One region of the Kitasatospora azatica KCTC 9699 genome, then DNA from elsewhere that is predicted to be linked to it. Evidence: riboswitches for the same ligand, from Rfam matches in the RefSeq annotation. Region 1 holds a riboswitch; each other region holds the start of a gene.
The links. Region 1 has a riboswitch for cyclic di-AMP ahead of BR98_RS42300 (LysM peptidoglycan-binding domain-containing protein). Riboswitches for the same ligand answer to the same signal wherever they lie in the genome.
Positions count from the first base shown of each region.

Region 2: it holds a riboswitch for cyclic di-AMP, as region 1 does, so the genes downstream of both, BR98_RS40085 (transglycosylase family protein) here and BR98_RS42300 (LysM peptidoglycan-binding domain-containing protein) in region 1, are expected to answer to the same signal.
Region 3: it holds a riboswitch for cyclic di-AMP, as region 1 does, so the genes downstream of both, BR98_RS31360 (C40 family peptidase) here and BR98_RS42300 (LysM peptidoglycan-binding domain-containing protein) in region 1, are expected to answer to the same signal.

Region 1 covers NZ_JQMO01000003.1:435,626-442,884, forward strand. The annotation lists gene BR98_RS13110 (SAM-dependent methyltransferase) at 1-26, opposite strand, end outside; gene BR98_RS13115 (RNA-guided endonuclease InsQ/TnpB family protein) at 212-1,432, opposite strand; gene BR98_RS13120 (serine hydrolase domain-containing protein) at 1,591-2,994, shown strand; cyclic di-AMP (ydaO/yuaA leader) riboswitch at 3,201-3,324, shown strand; gene BR98_RS42300 (LysM peptidoglycan-binding domain-containing protein) at 3,330-4,250, shown strand; gene BR98_RS13130 (hypothetical protein) at 4,477-4,857, opposite strand; gene BR98_RS13135 (MarR family winged helix-turn-helix transcriptional regulator) at 4,918-5,340, opposite strand; gene BR98_RS13140 (nSTAND1 domain-containing NTPase) at 5,612-7,259, shown strand, end outside.
Region 2 covers NZ_JQMO01000002.1:1,064,048-1,071,306, reverse strand. The annotation lists partial or broken gene BR98_RS42475 (pentapeptide repeat-containing protein) at 1-132, shown strand, start outside; gene BR98_RS40890 (hypothetical protein) at 252-716, shown strand; gene BR98_RS05030 (hypothetical protein) at 689-1,411, opposite strand; gene BR98_RS05025 (isocitrate lyase/PEP mutase family protein) at 1,433-2,281, opposite strand; gene BR98_RS05020 (DMT family transporter) at 2,325-3,209, opposite strand; gene BR98_RS05015 (NUDIX domain-containing protein) at 3,298-3,924, opposite strand; gene BR98_RS05010 (YchJ family protein) at 3,950-4,381, opposite strand; gene BR98_RS40095 (LysM peptidoglycan-binding domain-containing protein) at 4,430-4,630, opposite strand; gene BR98_RS40090 (hypothetical protein) at 4,763-5,134, shown strand; partial or broken gene BR98_RS40085 (transglycosylase family protein) at 5,083-5,373, opposite strand; cyclic di-AMP (ydaO/yuaA leader) riboswitch at 5,376-5,544, opposite strand; gene BR98_RS04995 (APC family permease) at 5,894-7,259, shown strand, end outside.
Region 3 covers NZ_JQMO01000003.1:4,650,738-4,657,996, reverse strand. The annotation lists gene BR98_RS31375 (glycosyltransferase 87 family protein) at 1-1,130, shown strand, start outside; gene BR98_RS31370 (hypothetical protein) at 1,162-2,328, opposite strand; gene BR98_RS31365 (C40 family peptidase) at 2,388-3,458, opposite strand; gene BR98_RS31360 (C40 family peptidase) at 3,626-4,762, opposite strand; cyclic di-AMP (ydaO/yuaA leader) riboswitch at 4,767-4,918, opposite strand; gene BR98_RS31355 (C40 family peptidase) at 5,182-6,207, opposite strand; gene BR98_RS31350 (NYN domain-containing protein) at 6,394-7,259, opposite strand, start outside.

The DNA.
Region 1 (7,259 bases):
GTCTCCCCTTTGTTCCGTACCCGCATCGCCGACCGCCTCCCCGGCGGTCCGGTGCAGCATAGCGGGCCCGTCCACGGCGGCGAGCGGGTGTCTCAGGTTATTAGCGAGCTCCCCGGGGCGGGCCCGAGTAATGTCGACAGTCGGCCACCCCGAGTCTGCGAATGCGAGATCAGTTGACATCCTCTCCGCCCTGAGGGGGCGGGGATTCCCCTCAGCCTCGCGGCTGAGCCGCCGCGCGCCTGCGCGGCGGTGGGACTACTTCCTGCTTCACCAACGACCGCCCGCCCGGAGTGCTCCGTTGAGGTCTTACACCGTCTCCACAGGCGGCAACCGCCAGCCCGGCGGCCAGAATATTCTTGGCTGCGTTCACGTCCCGGTCATGCGTCGTTCCACAGTTGCACGTCCACTCACGGACGTTGAGCGGCATCTTGCCCCGCAAGGTTCCGCAGGCCGAGCACAGCTTGGAACTGGGGAACCATCGGTCGACAACGACCAGGTCCCGCCCGTACCAATCGGCCTTGTATTCCAGCATGGACCGCATCTCGGTCCAGGAAGAGTCCGAGATGGCTCGGGAGAGCTTCCGGCTCCCGAGCATGTTCCGGACGCTCAGATCCTCGATCACGATCGTTTGGCTCTCACGAACGAGTCGAGTGGTCAGCCTATGCAGGAAGTCCCTGCGCCGATCGGCGATCCGGGCATACACCCGGCCGACCTTGATACGGACCTTCTCGCGATTGTTGGAGCCCTTCGCCTTGCGGGCAAGGTCCCGCTGAACCTTGGCCAGGCGTTCCCGGTCTCGGCGCTCATGCCTCGGGTTGGCGACCTTCTCCCCCGTGGAGAGCGTCACCAGGCTGGTGACACCGGCATCAACACCCACCGCCGCGTTCACGGCCGCAGGCATCGATGGCCGGTCCTCGCACAGCACAGAGACGAACCAGCGCCCGGCCGCGTCCTGCGACACGGTAACCATCGACGGCACACTGCCTTCGGGCAGCGGCCTCGACCACACGATATCCAGCGGATCGCTCATCTTCGCCAGCGTCAGCCGTCCGTCCCGGAACCGGAACGCGGAGCTGGTGTACTCCGCGGACTTGCGGGACTTCTTCCGCGACTTGAACGTCGGATACTTCGCCCGCTTCAGCCAGAAGTTGGCGAACGCCCCTTGCAGGTGCCGCAGCGCCTGCTGCAACGGAACCGACGACACCTCAGACAGGTAAGCCAGTTCCTCGGCCTTCTTCCACCCGGTCAGCATCGCGCTGGTGGCGTTGTAGTTGACCCGCTCCCGGCGAAGCGTCCACGCCTCCGTGCGGGCCTGCAACGCCATGTTGTAGACCTTTCGTACACACCCGAACGTGCGCGACAGCTCAGCCGCCTGCGCATCGGTCGGGTAGAAGCGGTACTTGAACGCCCGCTTCACGTGGGTGGCCGCCATGGATCACACACTGACATCCATCCTTGTGACCATCTGACGAGTAATCACCTACCGAAAGAGCATGCCGCCTTGACTGCGGCCTGCCCAGCCCTGACCCACTACCCGGGAGATCCAATCCCTCCCCGACCTGAAGGCCGGGGTTTCCTTGGAGGTATCAGATGACCGACCTGTCAGACGAGTTGCTGCCCCACGGCCTGCTGCCGGAGGCACTGCTGCCCGAGACCCGCCGCGCCCTGCTGCACCGTCTCGCGGTCGGCCAGGCGCAGGGCCGCACCCCCTCGCTGGTGGGCGCCGTGATGCGGGGCGGGCGGATGGTGTGGTCCGGCGCCCGCAGCATGATCGAGGGTCACGCGCCCGACGCCAACGTGCAGTACCGGATCGGCTCCATCTCCAAGACCTTCACCGCCGTGCTGGTGCTGCGGCTGCGCGACGAGGGGCTGCTCGATCTGGCCGATCCGCTGGAACAGCACCTGCCCGGAACCGTGGCCGGCCGCGCCACCATCCGCGAGTTGCTCTGCCACGCGGCCGGCCTGTCCTCCGAGACGCCCGGGCCGTGGTGGGAGCGCACCCCGGGGTCGCTCCGCCCGGAGCTGGCCGACCTGTTGGAGGAGCAGCCCTTCCGGCACCCGGCCGGCGAGCGGTTCCACTACTCCAACCCCGGCTACGCGCTGCTCGGCGCTCTGGTGGAGCGCCTGCGCGGGGAGCCGTGGGGCGAGGTGCTGCGGCAGGAGGTGCTGGAGCCGCTCGGGCTGACCCGCACCACGCTGCTGCCGCAGTCCCCGCACGCGGGTGGCTTCGCCGTGCACCCGTGGGCCGATGTGATGCTGCCCGAGCCGCTGACCGACACCGGCGCGATGGGGCCGGCCGGGCAGCTCTGGTCCACCGCCGCCGACCTGTGCCGCTGGGCCGCCTTCCTGCTGGCCGGGGACGAGAAGGTGCTCGCCACCGACACGCTGGCCGAGATGCGCCGTCCGGCCGTCGGGCCCGAGGGCGACTGGACCGCCTGCTACGGCCTCGGTCTGCAGCTGGCGCGGCGCAACGGTCGGGTGCTGGTCGGCCACGGCGGCTCGATGCCGGGCTTCCTGGCCGGGCTCTGGCTGAGCGAGGAGGACGATGTGGCGGCGGTCACCCTGGCCAATGTGACGAGCGGCACGCCCACCTCGACCATCGCCGCCGACCTGGTCTCGATCGTGGCCGAGCGCGAACCGCGCTTCCCCGCGCCCTGGCGGCCGTTCACCGACGCCGATCCGCAACTGCTGGCGCTGACCGGGCCCTGGTACTGGGGGCCGAACCCGGTCGCCCTGCACCTGCGGGCCGGCCGGGCGCTGGAGCTGACCGAGCTCGGCAGCGCGGCCCGCGCCTCGCGGTTCCGACCCGAGCCGGACGGCAGCTGGACCGGTCTGGACGGGTACTACGCGGGTGAGCCGCTGCGCGTGGTGCACGCCGCGGACGGCACGGTCAGCCATCTTGACCTGGGAAGTTTCGTCCTGACCCGGGAGCCGTACGGCCCCGCGGAGGCGATTCCCGGGGGTGTGGACCCGCAGGGGTGGCACGCGGGCTGACGGCCCGTCGGGTGACGATTTGTATCGTTATGGATCTTTAGGTCCCAACATGAGACACCTCACATTGGCTTGTGATGGGACCTTCGACCTGCCTACGGTGCTTCTCGTTCGTCCTCACACGAACCTCGCTCTCCGGAACGCCGAATCCTGCCGCCGGGCCGAGCGAGCACGTGCCTTCACAGCACCACGGCAGGGGCGGGGGAACCACAGGTAAGTCGCCTCACCCGGACTTGGTCCGGGCGGGGCTTGGGGTGAAGCCGCGCCTAGCGCGGCCGGGCAACTCCAGCCCGAATCCGACAGCTCACCTCGCAGGCGTGGGAGAGGAAAAGCTTTTCATGATGTCCCTCAACGGTCGTCCCAGCCTGCCCAGCCGCAGCACCATCAAGCGCGTTGTCGCCGCCGCCGTCGTGGCCGGCGTCGGTGCCGGTATCCCCGTGATCGCCGCCGGTGGCGCCACCGCCGCCCCGGCCCACCAGAACACCGCCGTCGCGCTGCAGGCCGCCGCCCCGACCCACGTGGTCGAGGCCGCCAAGCCGGCCGCCGTCCAGGCCGCGCCGCAGGCCGCCCCCCAGGCTGCCGCCCCGGCCGCTGCTCCCGCGACCTACACCGTGGTCTCGGGTGACTGGCTGTCCAAGATCGCCGCCTCGCACAACGTGCAGGGTGGCTGGCAGAAGCTCTACGAGCTGAACAAGTCCGTGCTCACCAAGGGCCCGAACCTGATCTTCCCCGGTCAGCACCTGACCCTGGCCACTGCCTCGGCTCCCGCCCAGGCTCCGGCGCAGGCCCCGGCCGCCCCGGCCGCTCCGGCCAAGCCGCAGAGCGCCCCGTCCACCCCGGCCCCGGCCAAGTCGGCCCCGGCCAAGGCTGCGCCGTCCGCCAAGAGCGACACCCAGGCTGCCAGCCGTTCGAACACCCGCAGCCCGCTGGCCGCCACCCCGGCCGCCGTGCCGGCTCCGGCCAACAACTCGGTCGCCTCGCTGCAGGCGCTCGCCGCGTCGATCGTCCCGGCCGACCAGCTGGCCTCGTTCGACCAGATCATCAGCCACGAGAGTGGCTGGAACATCACCGCCACCAACCCGAGCTCGGGTGCCTACGGCCTGCCGCAGGCCCTGCCCGGCAACAAGATGGCCTCGGCCGGCGCTGACTGGCAGACCAACCCCGCGACCCAGCTCCGCTGGGCGCTGCAGTACATGAACTCCACCTACGGCAGCCCGAACGCGGCGTGGGCCTTCTGGCAGACCCACTCGGCGTACTGAGCCGCCTGATCGCCTGATCTGATCCCTCGGGATTCCCCGGGTTGATTCCAGGATGATTCAGCCATCGGCCGGTCGTCGGGGCTTTGCAAACTTTGCAAAGCCCCGACGACCGGCCTTTTGGCTTTGCATGCCCGGGATCCGGGACCGGGGACCTGGGGGTCGGGAGTACCGGGGGGGGTCGGGAGTGCCGAGGGGCGGGAGTACTGGGGGTACCAGGATCCGCGGCCTACCGGCTCGGCTCGGCGACCGGGAGGTCGGAGCGGTGGATGTCCACCCAGCGGCTGCCGAAGCAGCGGTAGTAGGCAGTGCCGGCAATCCCGAGGCCGTTGTCCTCACAGGGCTTGCTCGGATCGATCCGCGGCAGGCCGAAGGAGCAGGCGTCGGCCGCGTTACCGGCCCGCACGCAGTCGTCGGGACGCAGTCCCCCGCTCGGTACGGCAACCGCGGTCGGCAGATCGGTGGCCGCCCGGGACGGCTTCTTGGTCGACTGCACCGTGGAGTGCCCAGCCGGCGAGACGCCCGCGCAACCGCTGAGCGCGAGCAGGGCGGCGGCGCCGGCGAGCTGCACGGTGCACTTGATGATCACGGGCGGCGAATCTATCAGCACGCCCGTTCGTATGCGGTGGCAGGCTCCGGGCTCAGCGTTGGCGAAGACCGGCTGCCGGGCTCAGTCGGCCGCGCCGTAGCGGACCAGGTACCCGGCCAGCCGCGCCACGTCCTCGTCGGTCCAGTCGGTGAACCGCTCCGTGAAGGACTGCCGGCGCATCTCATGGGCGTCGCGCAGCAGGGCCAGTCCGGCGTCGCTCGGCCGCAGGATCTGGCCGCGGTGGTCCTCCGGGTCCGCCTCGCGACTCAGGTACCCCAACTTCTCCAGCGCACCGACCTGTCGGCTCACCGTCGACTTGTCGAGCATGAAGTAGGCGGCCAGGTCGGCCGCCCGGCAGCCGCCGCGCTCGTTCATCAGGTCGAGCATGCTGTACGTCACCAGCGAGAGTTCCGGGTGCAGCTGCGAGGCCTTGTGCCGGGCCCGGCGGGCGAAGGCGGTCAGCTCGCGCTGGATGATCTCGATCGACGCGTCTCGGCCGGACACCCGACTGCTCCTCAGCTCAACCACTCAGCCCCACTGGTTGGGGAGTACAACATAGCCGGTCGGACCGGACGGTTACAAACGGTAGTCTTGGCGTGACAGATCCGACCGCCGCCACGGGCGGCCACCAGGGTGTCGCGGGGTGCACGTGGACTTCGATCCACCAGCTGAACAGCTCACCGACCAACCGGCCGACCAACCGGCTGAGCAGTCGTGCGACCTCGGCACCTCCGGCACCTCCGGCACTTTCGGCACCGAACTGCGGCGACTGCGGATGGCCCGTGGCCTGTCGCTGAGCGCGCTCTCCCGCCGGATCCACTACAGCAAGGGCTACCTCAGCAAGATCGAGAACGGCGGCAAGCCGGCCGGCCTCGACCTCGCCCGCCACTGCGACGACCTGCTCGGCGCCGGCGGGGCCTTGCTTCGGTTGGCCGAGGCGGCTGCCGCGCCGGGGGCGGAGCAGCCGAGCCGAGCGGCGACGGACGCGGAGGTCACGAGCCCCGACTCCCGCTGCCCCTACCTCGGCCTCGCGCCCTTCGGCCCGCAGGACGCCCACTGGTTCGCCGGCCGGGATGCCGCACTCGCCGCGCTCCTGGACCGCCTGGCCGAGCGTGCCGGTCAGGGCCCGCTCGCCCTGGTCGCCCCGTCCGGCGCGGGCAAGTCCTCGCTGCTCCGCGCCGGCCTGGTACCCGCCCTGCAGCGCGGCGAACTGCCCTCCGGCCGCCCGGCCCAGCATCGCCGGGTGCTGGTCCGAACGCCGACCGCGCACCCGCTCGCCATGCTGCGCGAGCTCCTTGACGCACCGTCGACCCAGGCCCCACTCCCCGCCCAGCCGAGCCGGCCGCCCGGCACCGGCAGCACCACCACCAGCAGCACCACCGCCGCCATCGCCGGCAGCACCGCCACCGCCGCCACCGGCCTGGTCCTGGTGGTGGACCAGTTCGAGGAGGTCTTCACCCTCTGCACCGACGAGGCCGAGCGCCGTGCCTTCATCCAGCGGCTCTGCGAGCTGGCGACCACTCCCATCTGCGACCTCGGCACCGACACACCGCCGCTGGTCGTGCTCGGCATCCGGGCCGACTTCTGTGGCCGCTGCCTCGACCACCCCGAGCTGGCCCCGGTGCTCACCCGCGGCCTGCTCGCACTGGGCCCGATGACCGCGGGCGAACTGCGCGAGACGATCACCCGCCCGGCTGCGGCGGCCAGCCTCACCCTGGAGCCGGGCCTGGTCGAGGTGCTGCTGCGCGACCTCGGCCTGCCCGAGCTCACCCTCCCGGACCAGGCCACCGGCTCGACCGCCGACTCGGCCACCGATCGGCCGCTCCCGGCCGCCCGCCATCCGCTGGCCGCAGGCGTGGCCGGCGTGCTCCCGCTGCTCTCGCATGCCCTGCTCGCCACCTGGCAGCAGCGCGAGGGCAGCACCCTCACGGTGGCCGGTTATCTGCGCACCGGCGGGATCCGCGGCGCCATCGCCGCCACTGCTGAGAACGTCTTCACCGGCCTGGGCGACCAGGGCCGGCAGACGGCCCGTCAACTGCTGCTGCAGCTGATCCAGGTGAGCGAGGAGAGCGAGGAGAGCGAGGAGGCCCGCCGCCCGGTCCCGCGCGACCAGCTGCTCCGCCAACTGCCCGCCGGCAGTGCCGCCGTGCTCGACGCCTTCGTCCAGGCCCGCCTGCTGACCGTCGACAGCCAGACGGTGACGCTGACCCATGAGGCGCTGCTGCGGGCCTGGCCCCGGCTGCGCGGCTGGCTGCACGAGGACCGGGCCGCGCTGCTGGTGCGCCAGCAACTGGCCGAGGCCGCCGCCGAGTGGGAGCGCGAGCAGCGCGATCCGGCCGCGCTCTACCGGGGGACCAGGCTGGCGACCGCCTACGACTTCCTGCGCGATCCCGACCGCCGTGCCGCGCTGACCCAGCGCGAGG
Region 2 (7,259 bases), on a different contig from region 1:
ACCCTGAGTCGATCCGGCTTGATCCTGGCGACCCTGAGCCGATCCACCCTGAGCCGATCCACCCTGAGCCGATCCACCCTGAGCCGATCCACCCTGAGCCGATCCACCCTGAGCCGATCCACCCTGAGCCGATCCACCCTGAGCCTGTCGACTTGTCGCTTGATCCACTGCCAGTTCCCCCGCTGCCTTCGTGCCTTGCCGAATGAATTCCTATCAGCTGGCGGACCGTCACGGATAGGTACGATCATCGGGTGCCTGATCTTCGAAAAGCGCTCGAGGCCCGCGAGGCGACGCTCCGGCGTTGGCTGCCGATCGCCTTCCGGGTGGCCGCGTTCCTGCTGCTGCCGTGGATCGTCGTACTGGCGATGTCGGTCAGGGGGTACCTCGGGGCCCGGAACCTCTCCAACTCCTGGGTCTGGCTGGACGTGATGGAGGTGGCGGCGCTGCTCCTGCTGGCCTCGCTGGTGCACCGTCGGCACCGCGCCACCAGCCCGGTCGCCTCCGCCACCGCCGTGCTGCTCGCCCTGGACGCCTACTTCGACCTGTACTCGGCGCACCGCGGCTCGTCCTACCTGCTCGCCCAGGTGCTGGCCTACGCGGCCGAGTTGCCGAGCGCCACCGTGCTGGCGGCGCTCTCCTGGTACTCGCTGCCCTGGGCGGCCGAGCAGGCCGTGCTGCGGGAGCGGCCCTACCCGACGAACTCCTCGGCGCCGTAGCGGACGGTAGCCGCGGTCCAGTCCACGCCCAGTGCGGCGAGCAGGTGCTGGGTCAGCGGGAGGTCGGCCACCGGGGCGATCAGGATCAGCCTGCCGTCCTGGGCGACCGAGCCGCCGCCGAGTTCGTCGCGGGCGACGGGGTCGGCGAGCAGCGCGTCGTGCAGGCGCTGCGAGGTGACGCCGGGGGCCTCGATCTCGACCGCATTGGCGTCGGGGGCGGTGGTGGGCAGGAAGCGGAAGGTCAGCACCGACTCCTGGTGGTACTGCTTGCGGATCAGATCGGCGATGTGGTGCAGCCCGTCGGCGCTGACCCGGTTGACGTCGAACTCGCGGGAGCGCTCGTAGGTGGCCTGCTTCAGGTCCGAGGACCAGAAGACGCCGTCCAGCAGGGTGGAGGAGCCGGGCGCGGCGCCGTTGGTCCGGATGATGCCGCGCACCTCGCGCTCGAAGGCACGCAGGTGGGTGCTGAGCCGGGGGTCGTCGGGGTCGGTGATGATCGCGGTGTTGCTGGTGGCGAAGATCTCCGCGGTGGGCTGCGCGGGGTGCGCCGGCTGCGCGGACTCTGAGGGCTGCGCGGGCGGGGCGACCGCAGGCGAGGCGACCGCGGCCGAGGCGACCGCGACCGAGGCGTTCGCTTCGGTGAGGGTGAGAGCGAGGGTGAGCGCGGCGGCCGCCGTCAGAAGACGAGTTGACATGTCGTCAACACTAGGGCAAGCCTAGACCGCCGGCGGGGACATCAGGGCGTTGGTGGTGGGATAGGGCAGGGCGTCGGCCAGTGCGGCGAAGGTGCCGGTGTGCTGGATGTCGCGGGCGGCGTGCACGGTGGCGGCCAGGGCGATCCGGGACAGGCCGGAGCCGAGGCTGATCCGGCGCACGCCCAGGTCGGTGAGCTGCGGGACGGTCAGCTGCTGGGCGGCCCCGGCGGCGAGGACGTTGACCGGAGCGGAGACCGCGGCGCAGACCGCCCGGATCGACTCGGCGTCCGGCAGGCCGGGTGCGAAGAGCACGTCGGCGCCGACCAGCTCGTAGGCCTGCAGCCGCCGGATCGTGTCGGCCAGGTCCTCGCGCCCGTAGAGGTAGTTCTCGGCGCGGGCGGTCACCGTGAACGGGACGTCCAGCCCGCGGGCCGCCTCGACCGCTGCCCGGACCCGCTCGACGGCCGCCTCGAACGAGTGGATCGGCGCCGCGGCGTCGCCCGTCGCGTCCTCGATCGAGCCGCCGGCCAGTCCGGCGGCGGCCGCCGCCCGGATCGTCTCGGCGACGTCCTCGGGGGCCGGGCCGAAGCCGCTCTCCAGGTCGGCCGAGACCGGCAGATGGGTGGCCGCCACGATCGAGCGCGCGTTGGCCAGCGTCTGCTCCCGGTCGACCAGGTTGGCCCCGTCGGCCCGGCCCAGCGCGAAGGCCAGTCCGGCGCTGGTGCTGGCCAGCGCGGGGAAGCCGAGCCCGGTCAGCAGCCGCGCCGTCCCGGCGTCCCAGGCGTTGGGGATGACGAAGGCGCCGGGCCCGGTGTGGAGGTCGCGGAAGGCGAGCGCGCGGCGGCGCTGGTCCTCGATGGTCAGCTGCACGGGGGCGTCCTTTGGGAAGTGGCGGAGGGTCAGTGGCGGAGGGTCAGCGACGGCGGGAGAGCGCGACGCCGGTCAGGCAGAGCCCACCGCCGACCAGGCTCAGCAGTGCCGGCACCTCGCCGAGTATCGCCCAGGACATCAACACCACCAGGGCAGGCACGGCGTAGGTGGTGGCGCCCATCCGTCCGGCGGTGGTGCGGGACAGGGCGTAGGCCCAGGCGCTGAAGGCGAGTGCGGTGGGGAACAGGCCCAGGTAGACCAGGTCCAGGGTGGCCGAGAGCGGGGCGTGCGCGAGCTGGGAGACCAACTGCCCGCTGAACGGCAGGCAGGCGACCGTCCCGAGCAGGCAGCCGAAGGCCGTCACCTGCAGCGCGCCGGCATGGCGCAGCGCGGGCTTCTGGGCCACCACGCCGGCCGCGTAGAGCAGCGCGGCAAGCAGGCAGAGCAGCACCCCGAGGAGCGAGGAGGAGCCGCCGGCGCGGGACAGTCCCACCACCACGGCGCCGGTGAACGAGACGGCGACCGCGATCATCAGCTGTCGCGGGAACCCCTCGCGGAGCAGGAGTCCGCCGAGCAGCGCGATCAGCACCGGGCCGAGGTTGACCACCATCGCGGCGGTGCCTGCGTCGACCTTCTGCTCGCCCCAGTTGAGCGCCACCATGTACAGCGCGAACCAGAGCAGGCCGGAGACGGCGATGCCGGGCCAGGCCGCTCGCGGCGGCAGCGGCTCGCGGCGCACCGCCCAGGTCGCCAGCAGGGCCACCGAGCCCACCGCCAACCGGCCCAGCGCGAGCGGTCCGGGGCCGAAGTGGGCGGCGGCCGTGCGGATTCCGACGAAGGCCGAGGCCCAGAGCAGGACCGCGATCGTCGCTGCGGCCACCGCCTTGCGGTCCAGGCGAGCGGTGTCGGCGGGGGCGGTGAGGTCCATGGGGGTCAAGCTAACGGGCCGTCCGGAATCGGGACAGCGATTATCGGGATGATCGGGTAGTAGCTCGGTAGCTCGGTGCGCCGGCGGTTCAGGTCTCATGGGCGGGTGCGGGAAGCGGCAGCTGCAGGTAGGCCGAGCGGCCGGTCCGGCGGGCCTCGACCGCCGCCTCCAGCAGGGCCAGCCGGCTCGGTCGCAGCTCCTGGCGCCAGTCGGCGAGCGAGCGGACCGAGTACTCCGAGTGCTCGGCGGGATCCAGCACCAGGCCGGCGAGTTGGGCGTGGGAGAGGGTGCCGCCGTCGAAGACCACACCGATCTTGAACGGCCAGTCGCCCGAGGCCGCGACGAAGAGCAGCGCGAGCAACGGCGGGACCGGGTGCTGAGGCAGCGTCAGGCCGGTCTCCTCCCACACCTCGCGCCGGGCGCAGTCCCACGGATCGCTGCCGAACTCCATGTTGCCGCCGGCGAACTGCCAGACCTCGGGGTCGTAGACGGACTTCAGCAGCAGCGGGTGGCCGTCCGGGTCGGTGAAGTGGACGGCGCCGAAGAGGATTCCGTGCGGCAGGGTGCGCAGGTAGTCGGCCAACGGCAGCTCGGCCAACGGCAGCTCGGCCAACGGCAGCTCGGCCAACGAAAGCTCGGCCAACGGGAGTTCGGTCGGTGGGGCGGCGGGCTGGAGTTCGGCCGGCAGGACGGCGGGCGGGTGGACGTCGGTCATCGGACTCCTCGGGGCGGTGCGGGGCTCAGTCCGCCTCGACCTCGCCGTCCAGGTACACCCAGGCACCCTCGTGGCGGACGAAACGGCTGTTCTCGCGCATCGTCCCCGAGCTGCGGCCCTCACGGTAGTAGGCGCGGAACTCGACGGTGCCCGAGGTGTGGAACGGGCCGCCGTCCGTGCCCCCGAGGATCTCCAGGCGCTCCCAGCGCAGCTCCGGCGCGAGATCCAGCGCGCTCGGCCGGGTGTCCGGGTGCCAGCTGCTCAGCAGGTAGCCGACGTCCTGGACGACGAAGGCCGAGTAGCGCGAGCGCATCAGCTGCTCGGCGGTGCTCGCCTGGGCGAGACCGCGGTGCAGTCGGCCGCAGCAGTCGTCGTAGCTCGCCGGCAGGCCGCACGGGCAGTCGCTCGTGCGGGTGGCGGCGGGCTTCTTGGCGGGGCGGGTGGTTCGTCGGGACATGGCCCTATTCTGACGGGCCGATTCCGACGGACGCCGGGGCGCCCCGGCTCAGGGGAGCTGGAGCTGCTGGCCGGGGAAGATCAGGTCGGGGTTGCCGCCGACCACGCCGAGGTTGTCCTGGTAGAGCTGGGTCCAGCCGTCGAGGTGGTGGCTGGTGGCGATGCCGTAGAGGGTGTCGCCGCTCTGCACGGTGTAGGGGCCGCCGACGGGGGCGGGCTGCGAGCCGGGCTGCGGTGCGGGCGCGGGCATCGGGGCGGGCTGGGGCTGAGCGGGCACGGAACCGGGCGCCGGTGTGCCGGGCTGCGGCTGCGCCGGAGTGGTCGGCGTAGCGCTGGGCGTGGTGGGGGCTGGCGCGGGGGGCTGGTCCGCCGGGGAGTGCTGGTGGCGGGCGTGCCGGGAGCGGAGGACGCGGGCGCCGGAGTGGCCGTGGTCGCCGGTGCGCTCGGCGTGCCGGCGGTCGGGGCGGTGGGCGTCGGCGGGGTGGCCGGCGGCGCGTCGGTGGGGGCGGTCGGCGTCGACGGCCCGGACGTCGGCTTGTCGGGCTTGTCGGACTTATCCGGCTTGCCGGGCGTGGTCGACGTCGGCGCGCTTGGCGCCGGTGTCGGCGTGGTGGTCGCCTGGGCCAGTCCGGACACCGACTCGCAGCCCGGCCAGGCGCTCGGCCCGCGGTCGGCGAGCAGCTTCTCCGCGATGGCTATCTGCTGGTCCCTGGTGGCGTGCGAGGGATCGGCGGCGTACTCGTCGCCGCCGTAGGCGACCCAGTCCCGCGCGGTCAGGTGCAGCCCGCCGTAGAAGCCGTTGCCGGTGTTGGCGACCCAGTTGCCCGCGGTCTCGCACTGGGCGACCGCGTCCCAGGTGGTGCTCGGCGTGGCGTGGGCGCCGGTCGCGGTCAGCAGCGGCAGGGCCAGGCCCGCGCCCGCCACGGTGGCGGCGGCCACGGCGCGGTCGGTCTGGGTCGGGCGGCGGTGGCGGCCGGAACCGGAAAACACCATGGAACGTCCCTCTCCGCACGCCTGCGAGGTGAGCTGTCGGGTTCGGACCGGGAGGTTGGCCCGGCCACCCGCGCGGATCGGATCCGGCGGGCGGCTTCACCCCAAGCCGTGGGAGACGGCACTGAACCTGGGTCCCCCGCCCCTGCCCAGAGGTGTCGTCGTGGTCCCGGAAAGCGCGGTGGGCAGGACTCGGCGTACCGCGTTCGGGTGCCCGCTGTGGCGGGTTGCAGGGAGACTAGACGGATCATCACCTCGATAACAACCCCGCATCGCACACGTCACGCCAGAATCACAGAAGCCTCGCTGGTCCTACGACTACGGACTGATTGGGACACGGTCGGGAGTCGGCCGGGAGTCGGCGGGGAGCCGACGGGGAGCCGACGGGGAGTCGACGGGGAGTCGGACTATTGCGCCGGACGGCTGATCACGGGTGACCGCCACCGGCGCGCGGCGTGCGCGGGCCGCGTGAGCTGAGGCAGCGTCGGACAAGCCCTGTTCGTTCATGAGAGAGGCCGCAGCCATGGCGTCACCCGCTGCCGGGACCCAACGCAGCTCCCCGAAGCACGCGCTGCGGCGGGAGGTCGGCCTGGTCGGTCTGCTGTTCGCCTCGGTCGGCGCGATCATCGGCTCCGGCTGGCTCTTCGGCGCCGAGAAGGCCGCCAAGGCGGCCGGCCCGGCGGCCCTGCTCTCCTGGGGCATCGGCACGGTCGCCATCGTGCTGCTCGCCCTGGTGCACGCCGAGCTGGGCGGCCTCTTCCCGGTGGCCGGCGGCACCGCCCGCTACCCGCACTACGCCTTCGGCGGCTTCGCGGGGATGTCCTTCGGCTGGTTCACCTGGCTGCAGGCCGCCACCATCGCGCCCATCGAGGTGCAGGCGATGATCGGCTATGCCCAGCACTGGACCTGGGCCGACGGGCTGCTCCACGCCAAGGACCAGACGCTGACCGCCTCCGGCTTCGTCGTCGCGGCCGCGCTGCTGGCGGTCTTCGTGGCGATCAACTTCTTCGGAGTCAGGTGGCTGGCGCGCACCAACAACGCGGCCACCTGGTGGAAGATCGCGGTCCCGGTGCTGACCATCCTGGTCTTCGGCATCAAGGAGTTCCACGGGTCCAACTTCAGCAGCCAGGGCTTCGCGCCGTTCGGCGCCCGCGGCGTGCTCGCGGCGATCAGCACCAGCGGGGTGATCTTCGCGCTGCTCGGCTTCGAGCAGGCCATCCAGTGGGCCGGGGAGAGCACCCACCCGCGCCGGGACATCCCGCGTGCGGTGCTCGGCTCGGTGCTGATCGGCAGCCTGATCTACATCCTGCTGCAGGTGGTGTTCATCGGCGCACTGCCGGCCAACACCTTCTCCGGCGGCTGGGACCAGCTGACGTACACCGGAATCAGCGGCCCCTTCGCCGGCCTCGCCACGCTGATCGGCCTGGGCTGGCTGGCCTCGGTGCTCTACATCGACGCGATCATCTCGCCTGCGGGCACCGGCCTGATCTACGTCACCTCCAGCTCGCGGATCACCTACGGGCTGAGCCGCAACGGCTACGCACCCGAGTCGATGCAGGCCACCGACCGGCGTGCGGTGCCCTGGCTCGGCCTGCTGATCGCCTGGGTGGCCGGGGTGCTCTGCTTCCTGCCGTTCCCCAGCTGGCAGAAGCTGGTCAGCTTCATCACCTCCGCCGTGGTGCTGATGTACGCGGGCGCGCCGCTCGCCTTCGGCGTCCTGCGCAAGCGCTTCCCGGCCATGGAGCGCTCCTACCACCTGCCGGCCGGTCAGATCATCTCGCCGATCGCCTTCGTGGTGGCCAACCTGGTGATCTACTGGGCCGGCTGGGACACCCTGTGGCGGCTCGGCGCCTCGATCCTGATCGGCTACCTGCTGCTCGGCTCCTACG
Region 3 (7,259 bases), 4.2 Mb from region 1:
ACGAGGTGCTGCAGACCGGCACCTTCCCGATGGACGACGTCACCTGGCAGTACCCGCCCGGCGCCGCGCTGGTGATGCTGCTGCCCGGGCTGCTGCCCTGGTCGTACCTGATCTCCTTCTACGTGCTGTGCGGCGTCTTCGACCTGCTGGCCATGGGCATGCTGGTGCGGGCCGGGCTGCGCAAGGGGCGCAGCTTCGCCGGCGCCTGGGTCTGGGTGGCCGGGGTGCCGCTGCTCGGGCCGACGGTCTACTGCCGCTACGACATCCTGGTCACCGCGATCGCCGTGGTCGGCCTGCTGGTGCTGCTGCGCCGGCCGGTGCTGGGCGGCATGCTGCTCGGGCTGGGCGGCCTGATCAAGCTCTGGCCGCTGCTGGCGCTGGCCGGCACCCCGCGCGGACGGCGCACCCGCCGCTCCTGGACGGCCGCGCTGGCCGCGCTCAGCGCGCTGGCCTTCCTGCTGGCCGCCGGGATGAACGGGGCCTTCCAGTTCCTCACCTTCCAGGCGGACCGCGGCATCGAGGTGGAGTCGCTGGGCGCGCTGCCGCTGCACTTCGCCCGGCTGTTCGGCGGCTGGCACGGCCTGGTCTCGATGAACTACGGCTCGGTGGAGCTGCTCGGCCCGTGGGTCACGGTGATCTCCAAGGTCTCGGTGGCCGCCACCGTGGTCGGCTTCGGCTGGCTGCTCTACTGGCGGCTGCGGGCCCGCCGCTGGCAGGCCTCCACCACCTATGACGCGGCGTTGGCCGCCCTGCTCATCTTCACCGTGACCAGCCGGGTGATCAGCCCGCAGTACATGATCTGGCTGGTCGGCCTGGCGGCCGTCTGCCTGACGGTGCGTGGCAGCAGCCAGCGTCCGGTGGCGGTGATGATCCTGATCGCCACCGTGCTGACCACGATCGAGTTCCCGATGATCTTCGGGGAGATCGTCAACAGCCAGCCCTGGGGCGTCGCCGTGCTGAGCGGCCGCAACCTGCTGCTGGCGGCCGCGACCATCGTCTCCTGCCGCCGCCTGTGGCTCTCCACCCGCGGCGAACTGCCCGCCACCACCGTGCTGCTGCCCGCCGAGCCCGAGCGCAAGTACCCGGTCCGCCCCGGCATCGCCTACGAGCAGAGCCTGCTGGACGACTGACGCCCAACCGGCCTGATGCCTGCGGGGGGCGTCACGCCTGCGGCGAGAGCTGACGTTCCGTGTGGGCGATCCAGTCCTTGCTGAACTCCGTCAGCCCGTAGCCCAACCGCTGCCGGAAGACCTGGTCCAGCTGCTGGTCACGCCCGGCACCCGGCCCTGCCGCGCCGACCGCGCGGTAGAGGTCCACCAGCGCCGGCCGGCCGTGCCGCTGGGCGATCAGGTCGCAGGCCAGCCAGGAGAGTTCGTAGGCCTGCGCGATGCCCTCGGCGCCGGCGGTGAAGTCGCTGTCCGCGGGCAGCGCGCCGGGCAGTTTGCCGGCGGCCACGTCCTGGGTCAGCTCGGGGGCGATCTGCCGGGCGGTGCGGCCGGTGTCCAGGTAGCCGGTCCAGTCGGCGACCCCCTCGGAGAGCCAGAGCGGGGTCCACGGGTGGGTGTCCGCCCGGGTCGCCACATGGGTGCTCTCGTGGGTCACCACCACCTGCTTGCCGACGGCGCTGAGCTGCCGGAACGCCTCGGGGTTCACCAGCACCCGGTCCGCGGGGGTGTGCAGCGGCGCGCCGGCGGCCGCGCTGGTGACGGCGGCTATGCCCTGGTAGGTCCCGGGGTCGACGCCGAGCAGCTGGGCGAACTGGTCCTCGCCGGCGGGCAGCTGGAGCAGCAGTCGCTCGGTCCAGCCGCTCCCCCAGACCGCGCTGACCGCCGAGACCGCCCGGTCCCCTGTCGCGGCCAGCGCGGTGAGTTCGTCCTGCGCGGCGGGCCCGAGCACCAGGCAGCGGGCGCCGTGCACCGGCCGCAGCGGCCCCAGGTCCCAGGGCGCGGCGGCGGTGTTCGGTGCGGAGCTCTCGCCGGTCACCGCCCCCTCGGCGAGGGTCAGCCGGCGCTGCAGCACCGCCGGGTACTCGTCGATGCCGCTCAGCCGGTAGTCCAGTTCGGCCAGCACGCTGTCGGCGTCCCAGCTGGTCGCCCGGTAGCCCAGCTCGGCCAGCTCGAGAGGGGCCAGCTCGCCCTCGCGCAGCGCGCCGGCGTGTGCGGCGAGCAGCGCGTCGAGCCGGGCGCTGCCCAGCTTCGCGCTGCCGGCCTGGCCGACCGGTAGGTCGAGCGGCGGCGGCACCCGGGGCAGTGAGAGCTGTGCCAGGGCGCCGCCGACCAGCAGCAGCGCGGCCCGCCGGGACATCCCGCCGCCGCGCTGCTGCGGCATCGCCGTGACGGGACGGGCTCCGGCGGGGCGGGCTCCGGCGTGGGCCGCCTGCTCGCTGCTCAGGGCCGCACCACCGCGGCCACCGGCATCGCCGAGACGTTCTCGTACCGGACCCGGGCACCGGGGTAGGGCGCGTGCACCACGGTGCCGCCGCCCACGTACATGCCGACGTGGTGCATGTCCTTGAAGAAGATCACCAGGTCTCCCGGTCGCGCTTCGGCGAGGCTGATCCGCTGCCCCCCGAACGCCTGCGCCTGCGAGGTGCGCGGCAGGGTCACTCCGGCCTGCCGCCAGCTCCAGTACATCAGACCGGAGCAGTCGAACGCGCCGGGCCCGGTGGATCCGTACACGTACGGGGAGCCGACCTTGCTCAGCGCGGCAGCCAGCGCCACCGCCGCCCGGTCCGAGGAGGGCGGCAGGTTGCCCAGGTCGATCCGGTCGGTGCCACGGGTGGCCCGCTCCTGGGCCTCCTTGGCGTCCTGGGAGACCAGCTGGGCCCGCTCGGTCGCGGTCAGGCTGTTCAGCAGCGCCTGGGCGCTCTTCAGCCGGGCCTGCACCTGCTGCTTGCTCTGCGCCAGCGCGGCCCGCACCGCCTCCAGCTCGACCAGCTTGCCGGAGGCCTCGGCGCGCCGCTGGTCCAGCTTGCGCTGCTGCTGCTGCACCTCGCGCAGCGAGTCGGCGCGCTGCTGCCCGGCCTGGGCCAGGCTGCGGGCCTTCGCCAGGTAGTCCTGCGGGTCGGAGGAGAGCATCAGCTGCACCCCCGGGTCCATCCCGCCGGCCCGGTACTGGGCGGCGGCCACCATGGCCAGGTCGGAGCGCATGGTGTTGAGCGAGTCCTGCGCCACGGCCACCTGCTGCTGCAGGCTGCCGGCCTCGCGCTGCAGCCGTTTGGCGTCCTCCTCGGCCGCGTTGGACTTCTCCGAGGCCTGCTCGGCCTCCGCGTAGAGCTGGTCGACCTGCGCCTTGACCTCGTTCCGGTCCGGCCGTGGTGCCGCCTGCGCGCCCGAGCCGGCCGTTATCGCCAGCGCGGTGGTCGCGGCAGCGGTGACCGCCAGCACTCGGGCGAGCCGCCGCGCGGCGCCCTGCGGGGGAGTACGGCCCGGAGGTACCGGGCGCTGCGGCATCGCCATGGGCTTGACGACTCCAATCGTCCAACTGAGGTCCGAGCGCAGACGTTAGCGAGTCAGGACGGACGAGTCCAAACCCCTACCGATACGAATATTTGATCACCAATCGGACATTTATACGAGAACAGCCCGACTTCCCAAGGGAAGCCGGGCTGTCTGCTGACGTCTCGTCAGGGGCGCACGATCGCCGAGATCGGCATCACCGTGGCGGACTCGTAGCGGACCACCGCGCCGGTGTGCGGGGCGTGGATGACCTGCCCGCCACCGACGTACAGGCCGATGTGGTGCATGTCGCCGAAGAAGACGATCAGGTCGCCGGGCTGGGCGTCGGCGATGTTGGTGCCGATGTTGGTCCCCGCCCCGGCCTGCTCCTGCGAGGTGCGCGGGAGCGAGACCCCGGCCTGCGCGTAGGCCCACTGGGTCAGGCCCGAGCAGTCGAAGGTGGATGGGCCGGCGGCACCGTAGACGTACGGCGAGCCGAGCTTGCTGACGGCGGCGGCTATCGCGGCCTGCGCGTGCGAGCCACCGGTGCTCGGCACGCTGGGGGTGCCGGCCGGCGCGCTCGGCGTGCCCAGGTCGGTGCGGGTGGTGTCGCGCGAGGCGGCGGCGCTCTGGCTGGCGGCGGCCTTGGCGTCCGCAGCGGCCTTGTCGGCGGCGGCCTTGGCATCGGCGGCGGCCTTCGCCTCGGCGGCGGCGATCGCCTGCTTCTGCTGCTCGGTCAGCGTGTTGAGCAGGTCCTGGGCCTTCTTCAGCTTGGCCTGGGCCTCGTCCTTGGTGGCCTTCAGCTGCTGGGTGGAGGCGTCCAGCTCGGTGAGCTTGGCCTGCGCCTCGGCCTTGTCCTGGTCCAGCTTGCGCTGCTGCTGCTGAAGCTGCTTCAGGGTCTCGGCCTGGGTGCTGTTCAGCTCGTTCAGCGAGCCGGCCTGGTTCAGGAACCGGTCGGGGCTGGTGTTGAGCATCAGCTGCACGGTCGGCGAGATGCCGTTGTTCGCGTACTGGTCGGCGGCCACCCCGGCCAGTCCGGACTGCAGGTTGGTCACCTGGTCCTGCTGGCGGGCGACCTGGTCCTGGATGTCGCTGACCTGCTTCTGCAGCGCCTGCTGCTTGACCTGCGCACCCTCGTAGCTCTGGTTGGCAGCCTCGGCCTGGCCGTTCAGGTCGTCGACCTGCGTCTTGACCTGGTCGAGGGTGGGAGTCGGATCGGCGTGCGCACCGGTCTGCGACGAGAGGGCGACGGCGGTCGCGGCAGCGGCGGTCAGGATCGACGCGCGTGTTCGGCCGACGGGCTTGGGACGACGATGGGACGCCACGAATCCTTCTTCCTTCGACCGCCTACCGGGTGAGCTGACGGGTTCGGGCTGGAAGACTGCCCTACGACGCCTCACCGACCGTCAGGTCGACCTGGCGCCGATTCACCCCGGAGGAACGTGTGGTTCCCCGGCTCCGGTCCGCAGCTCCCCCGCAGGGGCTCCCCGTCGGGCAGTCAACTGCCCGTGCCGCTTTCCAGACTCGGCGGTAACCCCCGCTGCCACCCGGGTCGGGTGAACGCCATCGCGGTGGTCCGGTTGACGACCCTAGTAACAGATCCGTGATCTGTTCAAATCTTTGTCGGAAGAATCGTCCAACTTTGACTGTGAGTGATACGCGGGTCACCGGAAGGTGATCATGAAGTGTACGAACAGGTGTCCGGGCTCACATCGAGGCGTGAGAGAACGTCAGGTCCGCCGGATCAGGGCCGGCGGATCGTGTTGATGGACCCGATCGAGGCGGCGTCCGCGATCCGGATCACGTCACCGGTGTGCGGTGCGTGCACGGCCTGGCCGTTGCCGATGTACATCGACACGTGGTGCAGGTCGCCGCCGTAGAAGATCAGGTCGCCCGGCTCGGCCTGGGCCAGGCTCGGCACCCGGGTGCCGACCGAGACCTGCTCGTAGGTGGTGCGCGGCAGCGAGACGCCGGCCTGCCCGTAGGCCCACTGGGTCAGGCCCGAGCAGTCGAAGTAGGTGGCACCGCTGGCGCCCCACTGGTAGGCGTGGCCCAGCTTGCTGAGCGCGGCCTGCACCGCGGCGCCGGCGTAGCCGGAGGCCGGCGGCAGGTTCAGCGGGGCCCGGACGTCGCTGCGCGAGGCACGGTCGGCCGCCCGCAGTGCGGCCTGGTCGGCGGCGCTGAGCGAGGAGAGCAGCTTCTGCGCCGCTGCCAGCTTGGCCTGCACGTCCGCCTTGGCCGCGTTCAGCGCCTGGGTCGAGCGGTCCAGCTCGGCCAGCGTGTCGGCGGCTTCCTTCTTCTCCTGGTCCAGCTTGCGCTGCTCGGACTGGAGCGACTTCAGCGCGTCGGTCTGGGTCGAGGTCGCCACCTGCATGCTGGCGGCCTGGTCCAGGTACTGCTGGGGGTTGGAGTTGAGCATCATCTGCACCGAGGAGTCGATTCCCCCGTTGCGGTACTGGTCGCCCGCCACGGCCGCCAGGCCGGACTGCAGCTCGGTCACCTGCTGCTGGGTGCGGGCCACCTGGTCCTGCAGCTGGGAGGCCTGCTGGCGCAGCTGGTCGCCGCGCTCCTTCTCACCGTTGTACTTCTCGGTGGCGGCTTCCTGCTGGCCGTTCAGGTCGTCGATCTGCGCCTTGACGTCTTCCTTCGACGGCTTGGGGTCGGCCCAGGCTCCGGTCTGTGCGGAGAGGGCGACCGCGGTCGCCGCAGCGGCGGTGAGCACGGACACCCGCGCGCGGCTCGGCTGCTTGGGACGGCGGTGGGACGCCAAGGGACAGCTCCTTCTTCTACCGGGCTCACCCGATCGGGTGAAGTGACCGGAAAAATAGGTTTGACGCCAGACCCTAGTGAACATCACATCTTCGCGCCACTCCCCCGCCGGTGCGAACTACCTTTGGCGCAGCGCCTTTCACCGACTCTTCACCGGGTGAACCCCGGTCAGTACCCGAACGGTACTTCAGGGACGCGACAACCGGTTCAACAGCAGGGTCGACGCCACCGGGCGTGCGCCGACTTTGCGCACGCCGTCGGCGACCTCCCGGTCGGCCGACACCACGACCACCGGGCGGCCCTGCGGCTCGGCCCGGACCAGCTGGCGGATCAGCTCGTCGGCGGTCTGCCCGGTGCGGCTGAACCGCACCCGCACCCCGCGCGGCGGCGCCATGATCACCGGCACGTCCAGGTCCTGGCCGTCGAAGACGCAGGTCACCTCGGCCTGGGTGCGCTGGGCCAGCATGGCCAGACCGCCCAGCAGCCGCAGCCGCTGCTGTTCCAGCGGCAGCGTCGGGTAGCCGGTCTTGGTCACGTTGTAGCCGTCCACCACCAGGTGCACCTGAGGGATCGCCAGCAGCTGGTCCAGCAGCGCCGGGTCGTCCTCCGCCAGGCCGCGCCGGGCCACGTCGTGCGGCGAGGCCGAGCCGGGCACCACGGCGTCCACCAGGTCGGCCGGGTGCAGCTGGGTGACCGGCAGCGCCAGCTCGCGCTGCAGGCCCTGGGCCGACTGCAGCACGGTGTCCAGCAGCAGCCGCAGCCGCATGTCCTCCACGCTGCGCCCCTCGCGGGCGGTGCGCCGGCCGGTCTCCAGCGCGCTCTCCAGCTCGGCCACCCGGTGCTTGAGCCGGCGGTTCTCGCTCTCGGCGGCGCCGCGCTCGGTGGCCGCCGCCGCCTTGGCCTCGGTGAGCTCGCCCTGCAGCTTGCGGCTCTCGGCCTGGGCCCGGCGGGTGTCGCTCTCCAGGCTGCGCAGCTTCTTGCGCAGCGACTCCAACTCCTTGCGGGTGCCCTCCGACTCGGCCCGCTGACGCTCCAGGTCGGTGCGGGCGGCGG